One region of the Bacillus sp. NPDC094077 genome, then DNA from elsewhere that is predicted to be linked to it. Evidence: riboswitches for the same ligand, from Rfam matches in the RefSeq annotation. Region 1 holds a riboswitch; each other region holds the start of a gene.
The links. Region 1 has a riboswitch for cyclic di-AMP ahead of ACQKNR_RS18550 (hypothetical protein). Riboswitches for the same ligand answer to the same signal wherever they lie in the genome.
Positions count from the first base shown of each region.

Region 2: another riboswitch for cyclic di-AMP. It lies ahead of ACQKNR_RS22665 (APC family permease); the one in region 1 lies ahead of ACQKNR_RS18550 (hypothetical protein).
Region 3: another riboswitch for cyclic di-AMP. It lies ahead of kdpA (potassium-transporting ATPase subunit KdpA); the one in region 1 lies ahead of ACQKNR_RS18550 (hypothetical protein).

Region 1 covers NZ_JBNNUF010000007.1:231,930-237,966, forward strand. The annotation lists gene kdpB (potassium-transporting ATPase subunit KdpB) at 1-650, opposite strand, end outside; gene kdpA (potassium-transporting ATPase subunit KdpA) at 664-2,331, opposite strand; gene kdpF (K(+)-transporting ATPase subunit F) at 2,351-2,431, opposite strand; gene ACQKNR_RS18540 (SipW-dependent-type signal peptide-containing protein) at 2,428-2,532, opposite strand; cyclic di-AMP (ydaO/yuaA leader) riboswitch at 2,632-2,777, opposite strand; gene ACQKNR_RS18545 (hypothetical protein) at 3,039-3,272, opposite strand; gene ACQKNR_RS18550 (hypothetical protein) at 3,286-3,672, opposite strand; cyclic di-AMP (ydaO/yuaA leader) riboswitch at 3,766-3,913, opposite strand; gene thiD (bifunctional hydroxymethylpyrimidine kinase/phosphomethylpyrimidine kinase) at 4,591-5,412, opposite strand; gene thiF (thiazole biosynthesis adenylyltransferase ThiF) at 5,419-6,037, opposite strand, start outside.
Region 2 covers NZ_JBNNUF010000011.1:150,998-157,034, reverse strand. The annotation lists gene ACQKNR_RS22665 (APC family permease) at 520-2,346, opposite strand; cyclic di-AMP (ydaO/yuaA leader) riboswitch at 2,641-2,787, opposite strand; gene ACQKNR_RS22660 (hypothetical protein) at 2,928-3,056, shown strand; gene panE (2-dehydropantoate 2-reductase) at 3,119-4,063, opposite strand; gene ACQKNR_RS22650 (hypothetical protein) at 4,239-5,714, shown strand; gene ACQKNR_RS22645 (rhodanese-related sulfurtransferase) at 5,954-6,037, opposite strand, start outside.
Region 3 covers NZ_JBNNUF010000011.1:61,269-67,305, forward strand. The annotation lists gene ACQKNR_RS22255 (MFS transporter) at 27-1,247, shown strand; partial or broken gene ACQKNR_RS22260 (IS6 family transposase) at 1,343-1,929, opposite strand; gene ACQKNR_RS22265 (SDR family oxidoreductase) at 2,127-2,879, shown strand; partial or broken gene ACQKNR_RS22270 (transposase) at 3,006-3,608, shown strand; cyclic di-AMP (ydaO/yuaA leader) riboswitch at 3,749-3,890, shown strand; gene kdpA (potassium-transporting ATPase subunit KdpA) at 3,991-5,658, shown strand; gene ACQKNR_RS22280 (helix-turn-helix domain-containing protein) at 5,724-6,037, opposite strand, start outside.

The DNA of each region.
Region 1 (6,037 bases):
TCAATAAATGATTCACCTGGATTACTTGTAATCACAATGGTAATCTCATCACTTACGACCATCGTACCGCCTGTTACGGAACAAAAATCACCGCCCGCTTCTTTAATAACAGGAGCTGATTCCCCTGTTATTGCTGATTCATCTACAGACGCTAATCCTTTAATAACTTCACCATCATTCGGAATCATTTCTCCTTGTTTTACAATAACAACGTCACCTTTTCTCAGATCGGTTGCTGAAACTTGGACAATGTCTCCATTTTCTTTTACAACATTTGCAAACACATCTTTTTTCGATTGTTTTAAAGAGTCAGCTTGCGCTTTACCACGCCCTTCAGCTAATGCTTCTGCAAAATTAGCGAATAAAACTGTAAATAATAGAATAAGAGAAACTGTTATATTAAACCATCCTGGTACGCTACTAGAACTACTTGGAAGAAAGGCTAAAATGAACGTAATGATAAATCCAATTTCTACAATGAACATAATAGGATTCTTTAACATTACTTTCGGATTCAATTTTGCAAAGGATTGTTTCATCGCATGCGTCACGATATCACGATCCAACGTTTTTGCTTGTCTAACCTCATCTTCTACAGCATGTATTGTTGACTCTTTCACTCTTTTTTCTTTTACTACTACCGGTCTCATCATGTACCCTCCATTACTTCAATGTAAGAAATTCTGCAATTGGGCCTAATACTAACATCGGAAAGAATGTTAACGCACCGACAATTACAATTGTTCCGATGAAGATGCCACCAAATAAACTATTATCAGTACGGAATGTTCCGACTGTTTCTGGCACTACCGTTTTTTCTTTTAGCGAAGCTGCAACAGCTAACATTGTAATTAAGCTAAAATAACGCCCTAAAAACATAACTAAACCAGTCGTTATATTCCAAAACGGTGTATTATCTCCTAACCCTTCAAATCCCGATCCGTTATTCGCTGCTGACGATGTATACTCATATACAACTTGCGTTAAACCGTGGAAACCTGAATGAGAAATGGCATCCGTTCCTAAATTTGTTGAAAGAGCTAATGCTGAAAATCCTAAAATAAGCAATGGATGAAATAAAATCGTTACCGCAATCAATTTCATTTCCTTACCTTCAATTTTCTTACCTAAAAACTCTGGCGTTCTTCCGACCATTAATCCGGATATAAAGACTGCAATAATTGCATACATAATAATGTTAATAAAGCCCGCTCCAACGCCGCCATATACTGTATTTAGCATCATATTTACGAGTGGAACTAGACCACCAATTGGTGTTAACGTATCATGCATCGTATCAACCGCTCCTGTTTCAGCAGCTGTCGTTACTGTTGCGTATAGTGAAGAAAATACTGTTCCGAATCGTACTTCTTTTCCTTCAGTGCTTCCCTGCACATGCTGGATACCCATTTCGTTTAATGCTGGATTTCCATGCAATTCGGATGTCGTAATCGTTATAAATCCTAGTAAGAACACCATAAATAGTGATACGAAAAGGATACGACCTTGTTTTTTATTTCCTACCATTCGTCCGTACGTAAATGGAAGTGCAGTTGGCAATAACATCATAAGCATCATTTGTAAAATATTACTCATTTGCCCTGGATTTTCAAAAGGATGTGTAGAGTTTGCTCCGAAAAATCCTCCGCCGTTATTTCCAAGTTCCTTAATGGAAACGAATGATGCAACTGGACCACGTAAAATACTTTGTTTTGCCCCATCAATCGTTTGTGCTGTAACCGCCCCATCTAACGTTTGTGGTACGCCAAGTGCGACAAAGACTAACGCTGCTATAAATGCGATAGGAAGAAATACTCTCGTTAACGCTCTCGTAAAATCAACGAAAAAGTTACCGAGTTCTTTTCCAGCAAGTCCTCTTATAAAAGCCATAACAATCGCTAACGTCGTTGCTGGTGCCGCAAACATTAAAAATGTAATTCCAATTAATTGTGATAAATAAGATAAACCATTTTCACCGCTGTAATGCTGTAAGTTTGTATCAGCCATAAAACTAATTGCTGTATTAAAAGCGAGCGTAGGCTCCATTCCTTCAATATGTGCTGGATTTAATGGCAATACACCTTGTAATCTGAAAATGAAATATACAACGACAATCATAAATCCATTGAGTAGAACTAATGATAATGCGTACTGTTTCCACGTTTGATCGTATCCTTTTACGCCTGTAATTTTAAAAATAAGTTTTTCAAAAGGCCCGAATACTTTATCTAGCGTTTTGCTACCTTGAAAGGCTTTCTCTAAATAAATCCCCGTTGGCTTTGCTACTAGAATAAACAACAGCATTGTAACGACAACTGCAACCCAAATCATAATCAATGATTCCCCCTAATTAAAACTTCTCTGGATTTAATAATGCATACACTAAATAAACCGTAATTGCTGCAACAATAACCGATAAGACAATCATCATGATTGCTTCCCTTCTTTCACAACTTTATCTGACCAACTTGCCAGACTTGCCATCGATGCAACTAATACAACAAATATCCCGATCATTACAACATCCAACATAGCTATCCCTCACTTTCTTTTGTTAAAATTTACCATTAAAATATTAAAAAAGAACACTGAGCTCTACTCAGTGTTCAAAAAATGAACAACAAAAAGTAAACCTCCTCTCTAAACGCTTACGAGGTTAGCTGTCGGATTCGGGCCTAAAGAGTAGCCCTACTTTCAGAACTGAAAGATTCACCCCAAGTGACGATGCACAAAATTGGTTCCCCCGCTCCATCTCTGGAACTCAGCGATTTTAGGTTTTTTTGGAAATTTTATGAATGATTTATGAGAGTAAATATACTCCTCAAAATTTAACTTGTAAAGAGGTAAATTAATTTAAATAAGAAAATATTTTATCATTTAAACGCTTACATTATATATTTTTTATATCTTTTCATCTGTTTTCTTATCTTTTCTTTTTTTTTCATAGAAATGCCCTTTTAAAATATGAAAAAAGAGCGAATGTATATAAGTACCCACCTTAGGTGCACTTAACATTCGCTCTCCTTTTCGTTCAAAATTTATTCACCTCGTAAAAAAGCACGTAAATTTCTTCCACGAATATAAACTTGTGCTAATTCTACATGCAATTGTTCATACTCGGTAATATCCGACTCTAAATACAAAGCATCTTTTGATGGTAATAAAATATATGGTTTCGGAAAAATAGGATCGATCTGGGTCAATTCTTGAACCCTCTCTATCGATACCGCCCAACGATTTGCTATATCTCCAAGTAGTAGTACCTTCATCATTTCTTCCCCCGCCCTATTCAAAAAATAAAAAAGAAATATTATCACAGTTCGTAAACACGACAAACTTAGCTCCAATTGTTTCATAGAGCCTCGCTGGATAACGTTTATTCCTTGTAACAACAGTAATAGGCGCTTGAAAAGAAAAGTGAATGTGTTCTGTGAAGAAGCTAACTATTGGAAGCTCATCTCCTAGTAAAATCACCTTCTTAATACGTGTGCAAATACTAGTAAAATCCTGCTTTCGATTACAACTATAAGCCGCCTCAAATCCATAATCCCTAACTTCAGCTGCGATCTCTTCATTTGCTGTAAAAATAATTAACTCATGCTGAAATGCTACTAACTCTCTTAAACTCTTTATCTTGTTTTCTTCTCCAACACAAATAAGTGTTAGTTCCATGTACCTCATCCTCCTTAGCATAAAAGAACTCAAACGTAGATTGATATTCCCCTATACTAATCAGACCGATGAAGTGATGTATCCATCATGGCACCGTCCTCTCTCAAGACGCTTACGAAGTTAGCTGTCGGATTCGGACTTTGAGAGTAGCCCTACTTTCAAAACTGAAAGATTCACCCCTAGTGACGACGCACAATTTGGTTCCCCCGCTCCATAAATTTGGACTCAGCGTTTACAAAAAAATGTATTCTGGCTGATATATTACTCCTGCATTTGGAAAAAGTAAACAAAAAAAAGCTCCTCAAAATGAAGTTTTTTTTTGTTAAACATTATAAATCTTTACACTCAAGAGGAATTTTCATTAGTCGTATTGTAATAATATTAAATAAAGAAATGATTGAAAATTAAAGGTGAAACGAGAGAGGTATATGACCGAAAACAACAAGAATAATTCTATTAAAATAATAAAATGAAACTTTAATCAGTGGGGGTTTTGTACATTCCCCACTGATTATTAGTTGAACCAATCGGGCTTTTACGGGCAGTTGATCTCCCACCTAACTTCCTCGCATTCGCCAAATTTTGAGGTGAGAGTCTTACTGCCCGTTAATACGGGATAAAAATTCTAGGTAATTCGTTACTATTAATTTTAGCGATTTTAGTTATTATTCCTTGTTATACTAACTTCCGTACTATATTAGAAATCATTTTTTAATTTCTTGTTTGTTATTAATTTATAGTAAATACTTAAAAATAAGAAAGCTATGATTCCCTATTTTATATATTTAATATTAATATCATCACATTTTTTATATACTTTACTCATTTAAACGAGAAGAGCCAATCACATTTACTAACATATATTATTAATCGTTAACATGAATAACCCGTGGGGAGCCCCACGGGTTAAATTTTCACTTATGCATGTGTCTTATTCAATTGATACGCAAAATGATTCGTCGGTCCATGACCACTTCCAATATTCAACGGCTCTTCAATTGCTATACTAATAAATCGTTTTGCTTCTTGAACTGCCTCTTCAATTGAGTATCCTTTCGCAAGTCCTGCCGTAACTGCAGATGCAAATGTACAGCCGCTTCCATGTGTTTGCTTCGAAGGAATTCGTTCACTTCTAAATTCAATAAACTTTTCTCCATCAAAGAGTAAATCAATTACTTCATTACCTTGATACTCTGCATGTCCGCCCTTCATAAGCACGTATTTAGCACCTAATTCGTGCAATACTTTCGCAGCTTCCTTACTATCTTCAACATTATGAATCTCCATCCCAGTTAACACTTCTGCTTCAGGAACATTCGGTGTTACAACAGTTGCTACTGGTAATAAATATTCTTTTAATGCTTGTACTGCTTCTTGTTGTAATAATGATGCTCCACCTTTTGCAATCATAACAGGATCTAGCACAATATTATTCCAGCCAAATTTCTTAATACGCTCTGCAACAATTTGAATAATTTCACTGCTAAATAACATTCCTAGTTTCACAGCATCTGGTGTTAAATCCGTACCAATTGAATTCAGCTGTTCCATAATACCTTCTAACGGAACAGGATATACCCCTTGAACGCCAAGCGTATTTTGCGCTGTAATTGCAGTAATTGCTGTCATTCCATACACACCAAGCTCTTGGAACGTTTTTAAATCTGCTTGAATTCCAGCACCGCCTCCGCTATCAGATCCTGCAATTGTTAAAGCTTTATTTACTTTCATCCCACTCATCCTTTTCTATCCAAAATAGCGATGATAAATTGTTTTTGCTTCACTTATATCTTTCGTTCCATGTACGAGTACACGGCCATCTTTAAAGGCGACTAACCTCTTTTCTTCAACAGAAAATGATAGTAAATATGGATTTATATTTAAATCCTTCACGCGACCTTTCAGCAGCTGCTTATATTGTTCAAAATTCATTTCTTCCTTATAAGGTGGTCTAATTTGAACTGTATTTCTCCCGCATAAAACTGCTGTTTTCGAAGTGTTTTCTTTATTTAAATACGGGTATAGCGCATCCTCACCACACGAAGGACAATTATGCTTACGAAGCTTTTGCACATTCATACATGAATATTCATTCTTCCATACATCAAACGACACAAGTCCATCTCGAAGCGATTCATAATCTTCTACTAACAGTTTAAGAGCTTCCGTAACTTGATGAGAAACAACAAGAGATACAGCAGGTGATATAATCCCCGCTGTATCACATGTCGCCCCGCCAAGCGGAATCGATTGTAATAAGCATGATAAACATGGCGTTTTACTAGGAAGAATTGTGTAAGACAGGCCGTAACTTCCTACACATGCTCCGTATATCCATGGAATAGAATATTTTTGCGCTATATCA
Region 2 (6,037 bases), on a different contig from region 1:
AAAATAGAGAGTGTTCTCATCGTGATTCATGTACTAACCCTCTCTCTCAAATTTCCTTGCTACAGTACTTACTTATTGTTATAAAACATTCCATAACTTTTCATATATGTTTAGTGCGAATAAAGTTGTATAAAATTTCTATTTTACTCACATTCACACAGTGAATATATTACATAAAAATACTATTCATTTTAAACTAATTAACGTACGAAAATATGAAATCTCGTTTTGTTTTCATTTAAGTTTTGTACTGTAAGGTCATTTAAACACAGCCATTTATCTATCGTAAAGAAGTATTTTCATTCCCTTTATTTTCAAGCTTTCATGTCCTTATTCCAAAATAAAATTCGATTCACTTTCCCGATTAGATTATCTATATACCACAACAGAAAACACTATTTACTCATAACCGATAAAATTATATTAATATATCTTTTAAGCCTATATGCAATTATGCATAGCATATACATACAAAAAGATAGCTTCACTAAAGTGAAGCTATCCTTAACATTAATTTTTCTATTTTTTCAAATGATATGGTACTGTCGTAATTACAACATTTCTTCGATACAGTAAATACGCACGAATTAATAAGCTAGACTGATTATGAAGAATGTTATGCCAACCCTTTTTCGGAATAAACTGTGGTATAACGACCGTAACTCTGTAATTTGATTCACTTGCTTTATACTGCACTGTATCAATAAACTTTGTTAATGGCTGAATGATACTTCTATAATGAGAGTGCAATGTAACAAGCCTTACGTCAGGTTGCCACTTCTTCCACTTCTCTTCAAATACCTTTTCCTCTTCTCTATCAAAAGCAACATATACAGCAATTACTTGATCTGGTGAAAGAGCTTTAGCATAATTCAATGAATTTTCTACTACATGAGTCATACCAGCTACAGGGACAACAATTACATTCCCCTCAATCGGAATAAGCGGCTCACAAGTTTTTAAACTCAATTGATCGCCAACTGCATCGTAATGCTTCTTAATTCGATGAAACAAGAAGATGATTGCAGGTAAGAAAATAAGGATTGACCAAACTTGCGCGAATTTAGTTAAAAAGAACATACTCATAACGATAAAACTAATAACTGCACCAATTAAATTAATCGTTAATCGTAACATCCATCCTTCAGGCTTTTCACGAAGCCATTTTAGTACCATTCCAGTTTGAGAAAGTGTAAACGGAATAAATACCCCTACCGCATATAACGGAATCAAGTGTTCTGTTTTCCCTTGGAAAGCTACAATTAAAATAATCGAAGCAATCCCAAGTATAATAATACCGTTTGAATACCCTAGACGGTCTCCTCTAATCGTAAACATTCTTGGTATGAACTTATCTTTCGCAAGATTAACCGCCAATAATGGAAATGCAGAATATCCTGTATTAGCAGCAAGAATTAATATTAAAGCTGTTGTACCTTGTATGAAAAAGTACATAAAATTACGTCCAAATGTTTGTTCAGCGATTTGTGAAACAACCGTTACTTGTTTACTTGGAGTAATGCCATAATAGTAAGCTAAAAAGACGATTCCCGAAAATAAAACGGCAAGTAAAGCCCCCATCGCAAGCAATGTTTTTGCCGCATTGTTAGGAGAAGGATCTTTAAAATTCGGGATTGCATTAGAGATTGCTTCAACACCTGTTAAAGCAGAACTTCCTGATGCAAACGCTCGTAACAGTAAAAATAGGCTAATTCCGGCAACTGGTGTTCCAATTGGCGAATGTAAAGTCGGTGAAACGTGACCAGTTAAAATATTGTATATCCCTACACCAATTAATATAAATAGTGCTAGAACAAATAAATAAACAGGATATGCTAAAATGGAAGCTGATTCCGTTACCCCTCTTAAATTTAAAATAGTAATCAATATAACAAATATAACCGCAATGATTACATTATGCGCATGTAAGCTAGGAAAAGCAGACGTAATCGCATCTGTACCTGCAGACACACTTACTGCAACAGTTAAAATATAATCGACTAATAAAGATCCTCCTGCTATTAAACCTGGATTCATCCCTAAATTTTCTTTTGATACAACATATGCGCCCCCGCCATGAGGATAAGCGAAAATAATTTGACGATAAGATAAAATAAGAGCTGTCAATAATACCAATACTCCAACAGCTATCGGAATGGAATACCAATAAGCTATTGCTCCAAGACCTGTTAAAGCAATTAAAATTTGCTCTGGACCGTAAGCAACTGATGATAAAGCATCAGAAGATAAAATAGCTAACGCTTTCGTTTTATTGAGTTTTTGTTCTCCTAACTCAGTTGATTTTAACGGCCTTCCAATTAAAAATTTTTTGATAGATGAAACCACTGCTGTCCACTCTCCAATAATTTTGTACGAACTTTTCTACTAGTTACAGCTAATAAAGTGAAACTTTAATCCGTGGGGAAGGGTTATCCCCCACGGATTATTAGTTGAACCAATCAAGCTTTTACGGGCAGTTGATCTCCCACCTAACTTCCGCGCATCCGCCGAATTTTGAGGTGGGAGTCTTATTGCCCGTTAAAGCGGGATAAACTATTTCTTCAGAAAACAAAAAATGTCTACAAGCCATCAAGAAATAGACTTGTAGACATTATTTTTTTTGTCGCACAAGCTCCACCTTCCTTCTCAATATAACGCTTACGAGGTTAGCTGTCGGATTCGGGCCTATGAGTAGCCCTACCTTTTTCAAGGATTCACCCCATTTGATTATGCACTAATCCATTAAAACGGGTCCCCCGCACCATGCGGTTTCAGCGATTTAGAAAATTGAAACTGTGGATTATAATACTCCTTTATTTTCAAAAAGTAAACAAAAATTTTGAAAAAGAAAAAATTTAAAATGATTGCGCATAATCCGCCAATAAATATACATAATGAATACTAAAAAATCCACAAAGGAGACCCATATGTCTAAAAAAAAGAAGCCACTTTTTTCCGACTCATATTTAGATGTAGTAGCAAATGAAATTAATCAGCTATATGGTAAACGTGAAGAGGAAATAAATTTGACAGAAAGAGTTAAAAGAAACAAATAATTTGTCATACACAAATAAAAAAGATAGCAATACACTTATATATTGCTATCTTTTTTATTTTTTCATACATCTAATTCTATTACAGATTTGTTAAAGGCCATTTCTTCATATACCTTCAAGTTTTGATATACCGCTCCTAATAATGGTGCTTCTATAGAAAATTGCTCTGCTAAATCCAATAAGTATCCTTGCAAGTGCTTCCCTTCAATAAACGAACCTTTTTCCATATCACGCTGCATCGATGACTTCATATCATACGAAATTTTATCAATCGTTTTCATATGTTCCTCAATAATATTATCCTTAACTGGTGCCTTCATAGCTTTCATGATTTGCACAGATTCTGCAAATAAATTCCGGATAAATTCTCGACCTCCATCACTTTCACGAATCGGTCCTATCGGTGCACGCATTAATGTTGTCACACCTGACATTACAGTAATAAATAAATATTTATGCCACATATCTTGCGTAATATTTTCACTTAAAATAAAACTGGCTTTCGTACCTGCAAAAACTTTAGAAATACGCTTTATTCTCGCTGAATCTTGGGGCTTTATTTCCCCGAATACAAGTCTGTTGGCAGTACTAGTTTGTACAATTTCTCCTTGATCATTTAACGTCGTCTCGATAAAGCATAAACCGCCAATTACTTTTTCTTCACCGAATTCCTTTTGTAATAGCGATAAATGAGCGATACCATTTAATAATGGGATTATCACAGTATTTTCATCTACAAATGGCTTTAAATCTTCAATTGCGTCGTTTAAATGATACGCCTTTGTTGAAAATAAAATCACATCAAATGGAGCAGTACGATCTTCTTTCGTTATTAATTTCGGTTGAAATGAAAAATCCCCGCTAACACTACGAATAATAAGTCCTTTTTCCTCTAATTGCTGTTTTCTTTTACTGCGGACGAGAAATGTAACATCCTCTCCCTTTTCTACTAATCGACCACCAAAAAATCCGCCAACGCCCCCAGCCCCTAACACTAAAATACGCATACTATATCCCCCTTTTCATAACATAATTATACTAGTTTTAGTATACATAATATTATACATGTCCCCTACTTAATTAGCTGAATTTTCATTCCTAATCTACTGAAAATGAGAGGTTATTTTCAAGAAAAATTGGGCATGTTGTTTCTATAGCTTAAATGGAAAGGAAACAATGTAAATGGAGGCAATACAATCAATAGAGGAAAAAGATGTAACAACAGCTATATTTCAATTTATTTTCCCATTTTCGTTTAAAAGTGGATATGAACAAAATATGTTCCCTTTCTTACAAAAAAATAATTTTCGTCCTTTTCGACTCGATCATCTCGATGATGAAAATACATATTATGGGCAGTTTAAAGTTTCACATCAAAATATGGAAGCGTACTATCTTTCATTTACAAATAAAATTCTTTTTCCTCATTCAGAATATCAAAAAGGATTGCAACGTTATTCTAAAGACCTTAACTTAAATGGATATTTAACAACAAACCTTATTTCAGTCCCATTCACCGTACACTCAATTGATGTAACACTTTGTCCTTATGAGCTTGGCTTCTTAACAATTCGAACAGAAGTAAAAACCGCTCCAAACATGACATTATCAGAAGCAATCGAATTCGCTGCCCGCTTCCGTGTACTTGAAACTAGAAATGATACAACTGAGACTATTTGTATTGAATGTGATGGAAAAAAATATTCACAAGTGGAAAAACTTATATTTGGTGATTTATTTCATGGCTTAACAGATTTCTTTGAGAAAAAGAGATTGCGGAGTTCTTACTTTCAAACATTCCCATTCTTTGAAGACCAACGAATGTATGTACAAACTTTATTATCCATAAAGAAAGAGTCAGACCTTCATGTAGTCGATATATATCGTACTTCCAGTCTTTCCGGATTAACAGACGATGGTAAACCGTATATTAGCGCAAATAATATTCCTTATATTCACGATTATTTAGCAAATCATTCTTACCAAAGATGGGCTCCTAACCGCTATTTCATAATGGAAGAACACATTTTCACATGTATAACAAATGAAGGTGAACAAGAAGTCACTAAACTTGCTAGTCAAATGTACGGGGAATTTTATTACGCTTTATTATTAAATTTATTTCATAAAATTGTTTTATTAAAAATGGCAAACGCCTATGCTGAGCTAAATATTGAACAAGATACAAATGAAATAGAGAAATTAATTTATTCAATCAATTCGTTTACAGCTAATTACTTTTCTTTAGAGTTAGTATCCCAATCACAAAGTGAAGATATTTTCTTCCGCTTAAGAAAGCTTTTTAACATTGAGGTTCTATACGCAAACGCGAAGCAAAACCTTGATAGCTTATTTAAATACCAAGAAAATGTCGCCTCTAAAAAAGATAGCCTTTTACTATTAATTTTAACGCTCTACTCTGTAGTAGGACAAATGTTAGGTTTTACTATGATTGACCTTTTAAGAAACACCAATTCAAACAAAATATCATCGCCTCTTGAATTTTTCGCGCTGTTAATAGCGATCAGCGGCATAGTCATTTCCTTTATTTTAGGTGCGCAAAATTTATACCAATGGGGTATACAGCATAGAAGAAGAAAAGCGTGGGTAAAACAAACTGTTCTTTCTGCTGTGAAAGAGAAAGAGGATAAGCAGTAAAGACTTTTGACTCCAGAAGATTATTTCTTACCCTAGTAATGCGCGCCGTACGTTAGTAGGTGAATTTTTTATTGGCGATTTTTCGAATATATCGACCACAACTCAAAATATATCAGCGATTTTTAAAATATATCGAATTACCGACAAAAACTGACAAAATAAAGAACCGAACAATAAAAAAGGCTACTACAAAATGAAATTTGGAGTAGCCTCTTCTCTTTTTATTACACTAATTCCGCTTACTTTCCTGCTTCGATTTTCTCTAATGCAGCAGCTACTTGCTCTTCAGTTAATTCATGTTGTGCTACGTAGCGGTTACGTGG
Region 3 (6,037 bases), on a different contig from region 1:
ACCAAAAAAATAAATAAATAAAAGGAATGATAAAGTTGACTAAAAAGGAAAATTTTCTAATATTTATTTTGGCAATTAGTTGTGGTTCACTTGCTGCAAATATTTATTATGCACAACCAATTGTACAATTCATGGCAAAAGATTTGAACATCTCTTCTGACTTATCCGGCTTGCTCACTACCTTGACACAAATTGGGTATGGATTGGGATTGTTTTTCATCGTGCCAATGGCTGACTTATTTAAAAGTAAGAAAATAATAAGCATTCTTATTGGCCTAACTATTATTTCATTAATTGGTACGCTAATTTCGACAAACGGAATTGTTTTTTTAATATTAACAACTATAATTGGCATTGGAGCCTGTGCGGCTCAAATGTTAGTTCCACTAACAATGAGAATTGTGCCTATTGAAGAGACAGGTAAATATGTGGGTAAAGTGATGAGTGGTTTATTAATTGGGATTATGATTGCTCGTCCATTATCTATCGGAATAGCTGACTGGTTTGGCTGGAGAATGGTATTTCTTTTTTCATTAATAACACTAGTTACCGTATTACTGTTAATTATAAAATTTTTGCCTAACTATGAAGTGGTATCGACTAGTAACATGTTATATCCAGATTTAATAGCTTCTATGGTAAAACTACTAATAAATACTTCTCCGTTACAACAAAGAGCTTTTTATCACGCATGCTTATTTGCAACATTTAGTCTTTATTGGACAGTTATTCCCATTTTATTAAGGTCAGAGCCATTACATTTTTCAAATAATGAAATTGCATTATTCGGCTTTGTTGCAATAGCTGGAGCTTTATTAACTCCTACTATTGGTAAAATGGCAGATAAAGGTTATATTTTTACAATGACTAATGTATCAATGGTGCTCGTACTATTATCTGTTGTACTATTATTTTTCGTTCAAGATCATTCACTATTTAGTATAATTTTAATACTTATCTCAGGTATTTGTATTGATATTGGTGTAGCGGGAAATTTATTATTAGGTCAAAAAGTTATCTTTGGTTTGAATCCAGAGATAAGAAATAGACTAAATGGATTATATATGACTATTTTCTTTTTGGGAGGAGCCTTTGGTTCATGGATTGGAAGTTATACTTACTATAAATTTAATAGTGAAGTAACTTTACTCATTGGAGCAGCTTTGCCATTAATCGCCCTATTCGTTCATCTAATAAAAAATAATACAATAAATTTATCAAAAACCAAAAATAAATACATTTCCTAACTGTCAATATCCCCTCAAAATTAGAGGGAAATCTAATTTTGAGGGGAGTATTAGCATTATCGGTTCTGTTGCACAGTTAGAAAAATAAGAGATTCCTACAGATTGGAATTAGGCTTAAGCACTCGTACTAATTGCTGTAGTTCTTTGTATACTGAAAAGACGGAGTCTGATTCAATACTTCGTCTCCGTGTATATAGGGATTAGATCGTTTCAATCCCTTTTATCGTACGTAAAGCATAACGAATATTTTGGAAAATCGCCGTTGTATATGTTGATGCTCCTGTTCAAACAGGTAATTTAGATGTTTAGCGGTACAATGCTTTGTACGCACATATAAGTTGTTCTTTTTCAGTTATTTGAACGTTCAAAGTAAGTCCGGATTCTTGTATGTTGTGATAATCGCGTGTTCTACAAAGTTGGAGATTAAAGTATACCCATCTCCATCAATTGTACGATAAAGATAGCCCCCCTTTAATTTTGCTGTACGTCTCACCTAAATGCCAAGCATAGTTTGCAGCTTTGTTTTTCTCTTTCCAAATTTGATAAATCAAAATTCTAGATTAATCCACCCGAAGCATGATTGTTGTAGGGTGAACGGAAACTCCTCGTTTTTGTAGAATCTCAGATACATCACAATAGCTTAAAGAAAACGACAGTAGTAGCCAATGGCTACCAAAATAATGTCCTTTTTGAATAGTTTCCCTTTAAAATATCACATTTATGATTCTCCTTATCCTTTTTCTAAGGTGTAGTCTTACTTAGAAAGCTTTACAACAAAACCAATTATTAAAACACCAGTGGTAATTCTGCAGTTTTTGTTAAAGGAGAAGGTAAACAAGTCTGTGTTACTCAACACTATAATAACAAAGGAGAGTTATTATGATAAAAACATTTACTGAAACACAAGCTTTGCGTGTTGCACTTGTTATAGGAGGTTCTGGTGGCATTGGACACGCCATAGTAAAAAAATTAGTCAAAAATGGATTTGCTGTAGCTGTGCATTATTCTGGAAATAAGCTTAAAGCGGATACTATAGTGAATGATATTATAAAGCAAGGCGGAAAAGCAATTAGTATTGGTGGAGATGTTGCAGATGAAAAAATTATGCAAGAAGTTTTCAATATAGTTGAAGAAAAATGGGGTGGTATTGATGTCGTAATCAATACAGCAGGTATTATGTTACTTAGCTCTATCGCAGATATGAACTTAGCTGATTTAGATAAAATGTACCGTACAAACATTCGGGGAGCTTTTGTGATTTCACAACAAGCGGCGCGCCGTGTCCGCAAAGATGGTGCAATTATCAATTTTTCTACTTCTGTTACTCGTACAAAATTCCTAACATATGGTGCTTACGTTGCAAGTAAAGCAGCGGTTGAATCAGTGACAATGGTATTGGCTCGCGAATTGCGTGGTAAAGATATCACAGTTAATGTGGTGGCTCCAGGTCCAACTGCAACACCATTATTCTTGGATGGAAAAGATGAGCAAACAATAAATAATCTTTCTAAAGCAGCACCACTTGAACGTCTGGGTACACCAGAAGACATTGCCGATACAGTAATGTTTTTAGTAACTTCAGGACGCTGGATTAATGGACAAGTTATATTTTCAAATGGTGGTCTTGCATAATAAAAATAGTTCTGGTGAAAAAATCATTTAATAGAGTTATAAAGCCCTACACAGTCTATGTGATTACAAATTATTATGCAATTCCAAACAGATTATGTATAAACTTCACCTGACGATGAAGTGTTGTCCTTTTTTCAGGTCCCCAATCATTTGGCTCCTATTTATCCTGGTTCAGGAGGATGTGCATACACAGCTGGTATTAAGATTCAGCTAGAGTATGATTTGCATAGTGGGAAATTTCTTAATTTTCAAATGAAACCAGGTAAAAATAATGGTAAAACCTTTGGTACAGAGTGTTTAGATATCTTACGCCCAGGAGATTTATGTATTCGAGATTTAGGGTGCTTTTCTCTAAAAGATTTAGACCAGATGGATCAACGAGGTGTATTCAATGTTTCACGGCTGAAGTTGAATAATAGAGTATACGTGAAGAATGAATCTCCAGAATTCTTTCGGGATGGAACAGTAAAAAAGCGATCTTTATATGTTTTACTTAACCTTGAAGATATTATGCATCAGATAAAACCAGGAGAAACTTATGAAATTTGAAATGCCTATATTGGAAAACAAAAATTACCCTCGCGAGTTGTAATATACAGACCCACATCAACTCAAATTCATAAACGTAGAAAACAGCAAACTTATGTTGAAAAGAAAAAAGGAGTTACATACTTTGAAAACAGCAAACGATTAACAGAAATCAACGTTTATATTACCAGCATACAATGGACAAGCATCCGTGTATCGTTATTTTTAGTAGTTATTTTGTAATAGTTTGTTGTAAAAAGAGAATTATATTTCTCTCTTTACAAGTACATTTCAGAGGAGTATATTAACAGTCAGAATAGCTCAATTTGTATTTGACAGCTGAATATGTATCGCTTAATCCATTATGGAGCGGGGGAACCAAATTTGTGCATATGGCACTAGGGGTGAATCCTTTTATAGGTAGGGCTACTCTCAAGGTCCGAATCCGACAGCTAACCTCGTCAGCGTTTTGAGAGGGGGGACTTGTGTATATTAAACACTAGGTGCAACCTAGTGTTTTCTTTTTTTATTCTCTTATTAGCAAAAAATGAAAATATGTATTCGTAAAGAGAGGGAGAAAAGAATGAGCTGGTTTACAAGTCTAATTACAATTGGTCTATTCGTGTTAATCGCAAAACCTATGGGAGATTATTTATATAACGCTTTTCAAAAGCATCATTTATTGCAAAAAGTATTTGGACCGATAGAAACAATATTATTTAAAGTGACTGGGGTTAAAGGTCATAGTCAAAGTGGTAAAAGATATGTCTTTTGCTTATTAATGACGAATTTTTCTTTTATTGTAGTCGTATATGCTATTTTTAGGCTACAAGGAATGTTACCGTTAAACCCTAATCATTTTGAGGGCTTAGAACCTACTTTAGCTTTTCATACAGCGATTACGTTTATGACGAATGCTAATTTACAACATTATGGTGGAGAAAGTAGCTTATCTTATTTTTCTCAAATGATAGGTGTAACGTTTATGATGTTTGCTGCTCCTGCCACTTCATTGGCAGTTGGTATTACATTTATTCGTCTATTAGCTGGGAAAAGAATTGGGAACTTTTTTGTTGATTTTGTACAATCTATTACACGTGTACTTCTGCCGATTGCGTTTATAACATCATTGTTATTTGTATTATTAGGAGTACCTCAAACGATAGATTCAACAGTAATCGTGAAAACGATTGAGGGAACTATACAAGAACTACCTCGTGGGCCGGTAGCTTCTTTATTATCTATTAAGGAACTTGGGGACAACGGCGGTGGTTTTTTTGGAACGGTATCTGCACACCCTTTCGAAAATCCTAATATGGTCAGTAATGTGTTACAGATGGTATTACAAATGCTAATTCCAATGGCATTTCCATTTGTATACGGTAGAATGGTCGGTAATCGAAAGCAAGGAAGAATGCTTTTTATATCAATGCTTATTCTTTTTATAATTAGTTTTTCGGTTCTTGTTACGACTGAATTAAAGGGGAATCCGCTGTTAAGTCAATTAGGAGTAGAAAGTTCACAAGGGAATATGGAAGGGAAGGAAACTCGTCTTGGAATTATCTCTTCTGCACTTTATGCGAATGTAACAAGTGCTTCTGGTACTGGTGGGGTCAATACGACTCATGATACGCTAACGCCGATTGGAGGAATGGTTCCGCTTGTAAATATGCTTTTAGGAGCGGTGTTTGGTGGTATTGGAGTTGGGTTTATGAATGTAATCATGTATGCGATGATTGCTGTGTTTTTAGCAGGATTAATGGTCGGTCGTACACCAGAGTTTTTAAATAAAAAATTAGAAGGAAAAGAAATGAAGTTAATTGCGATTACGATTGTATCTCAGCCATTACTTATTCTTGGAGTGGCGGCAATTGCTTTTTCTACTTATCATGGAACGGACGCTATTTCCAGTCCTGGTTTTCACGGTTTAACGCAAGTAATATATGAATATACGTCGTCAGCTGTTAATAATGGATCTGGATTTGAAGGGTTAAAAGATAATACACCGTTTTGGAATCTTTCAACGGGTATTGTAATGTATATCAGCAGATATTTAGGAATCATTACAATGCTTGCTGTTGCAGTAGGGCTTAAAAAGAAGAAGATTATTCCTGAAACGATAGGAACTTTTCAAACGGATACTCGTTTATTTGGCGGCATTTTGTTAGGGACAATATGTATAGTAGGCGCATTAACATTTTTACCAGTGCTTGTACTTGGCCCCATTGCTGAATTTTTAACGATAATTTAACTTTCTTAATGAATAAAACAGGCTAATCCATATTTTATAAGGATTAACCTGTTTTTATTTATGTATTAAAAAATCGGCGGAGTAACAGAAAATAAGACAATCGCATTTTTCTCAAAACGATTTACCCATTTATGTTTTAGATAAGCAGGTATTTTTACACTATCACCAGTTTTTAAAATGTACTCTTCTTCATTTAAATATAATGTAATTGTTCCGTCTAATACGAAGGCTAATTCTTCTCCTTTATGCTCTAGGACATTTTCTGATGAAGCAGTATTTGGAGGAACAGTCATAATTGCTGTTGCTAAATTTCCTGTGAAATCAGGTGATAACAATTCATACGATAAATTATCGATAATCATTTTTTTACGTTTATGAG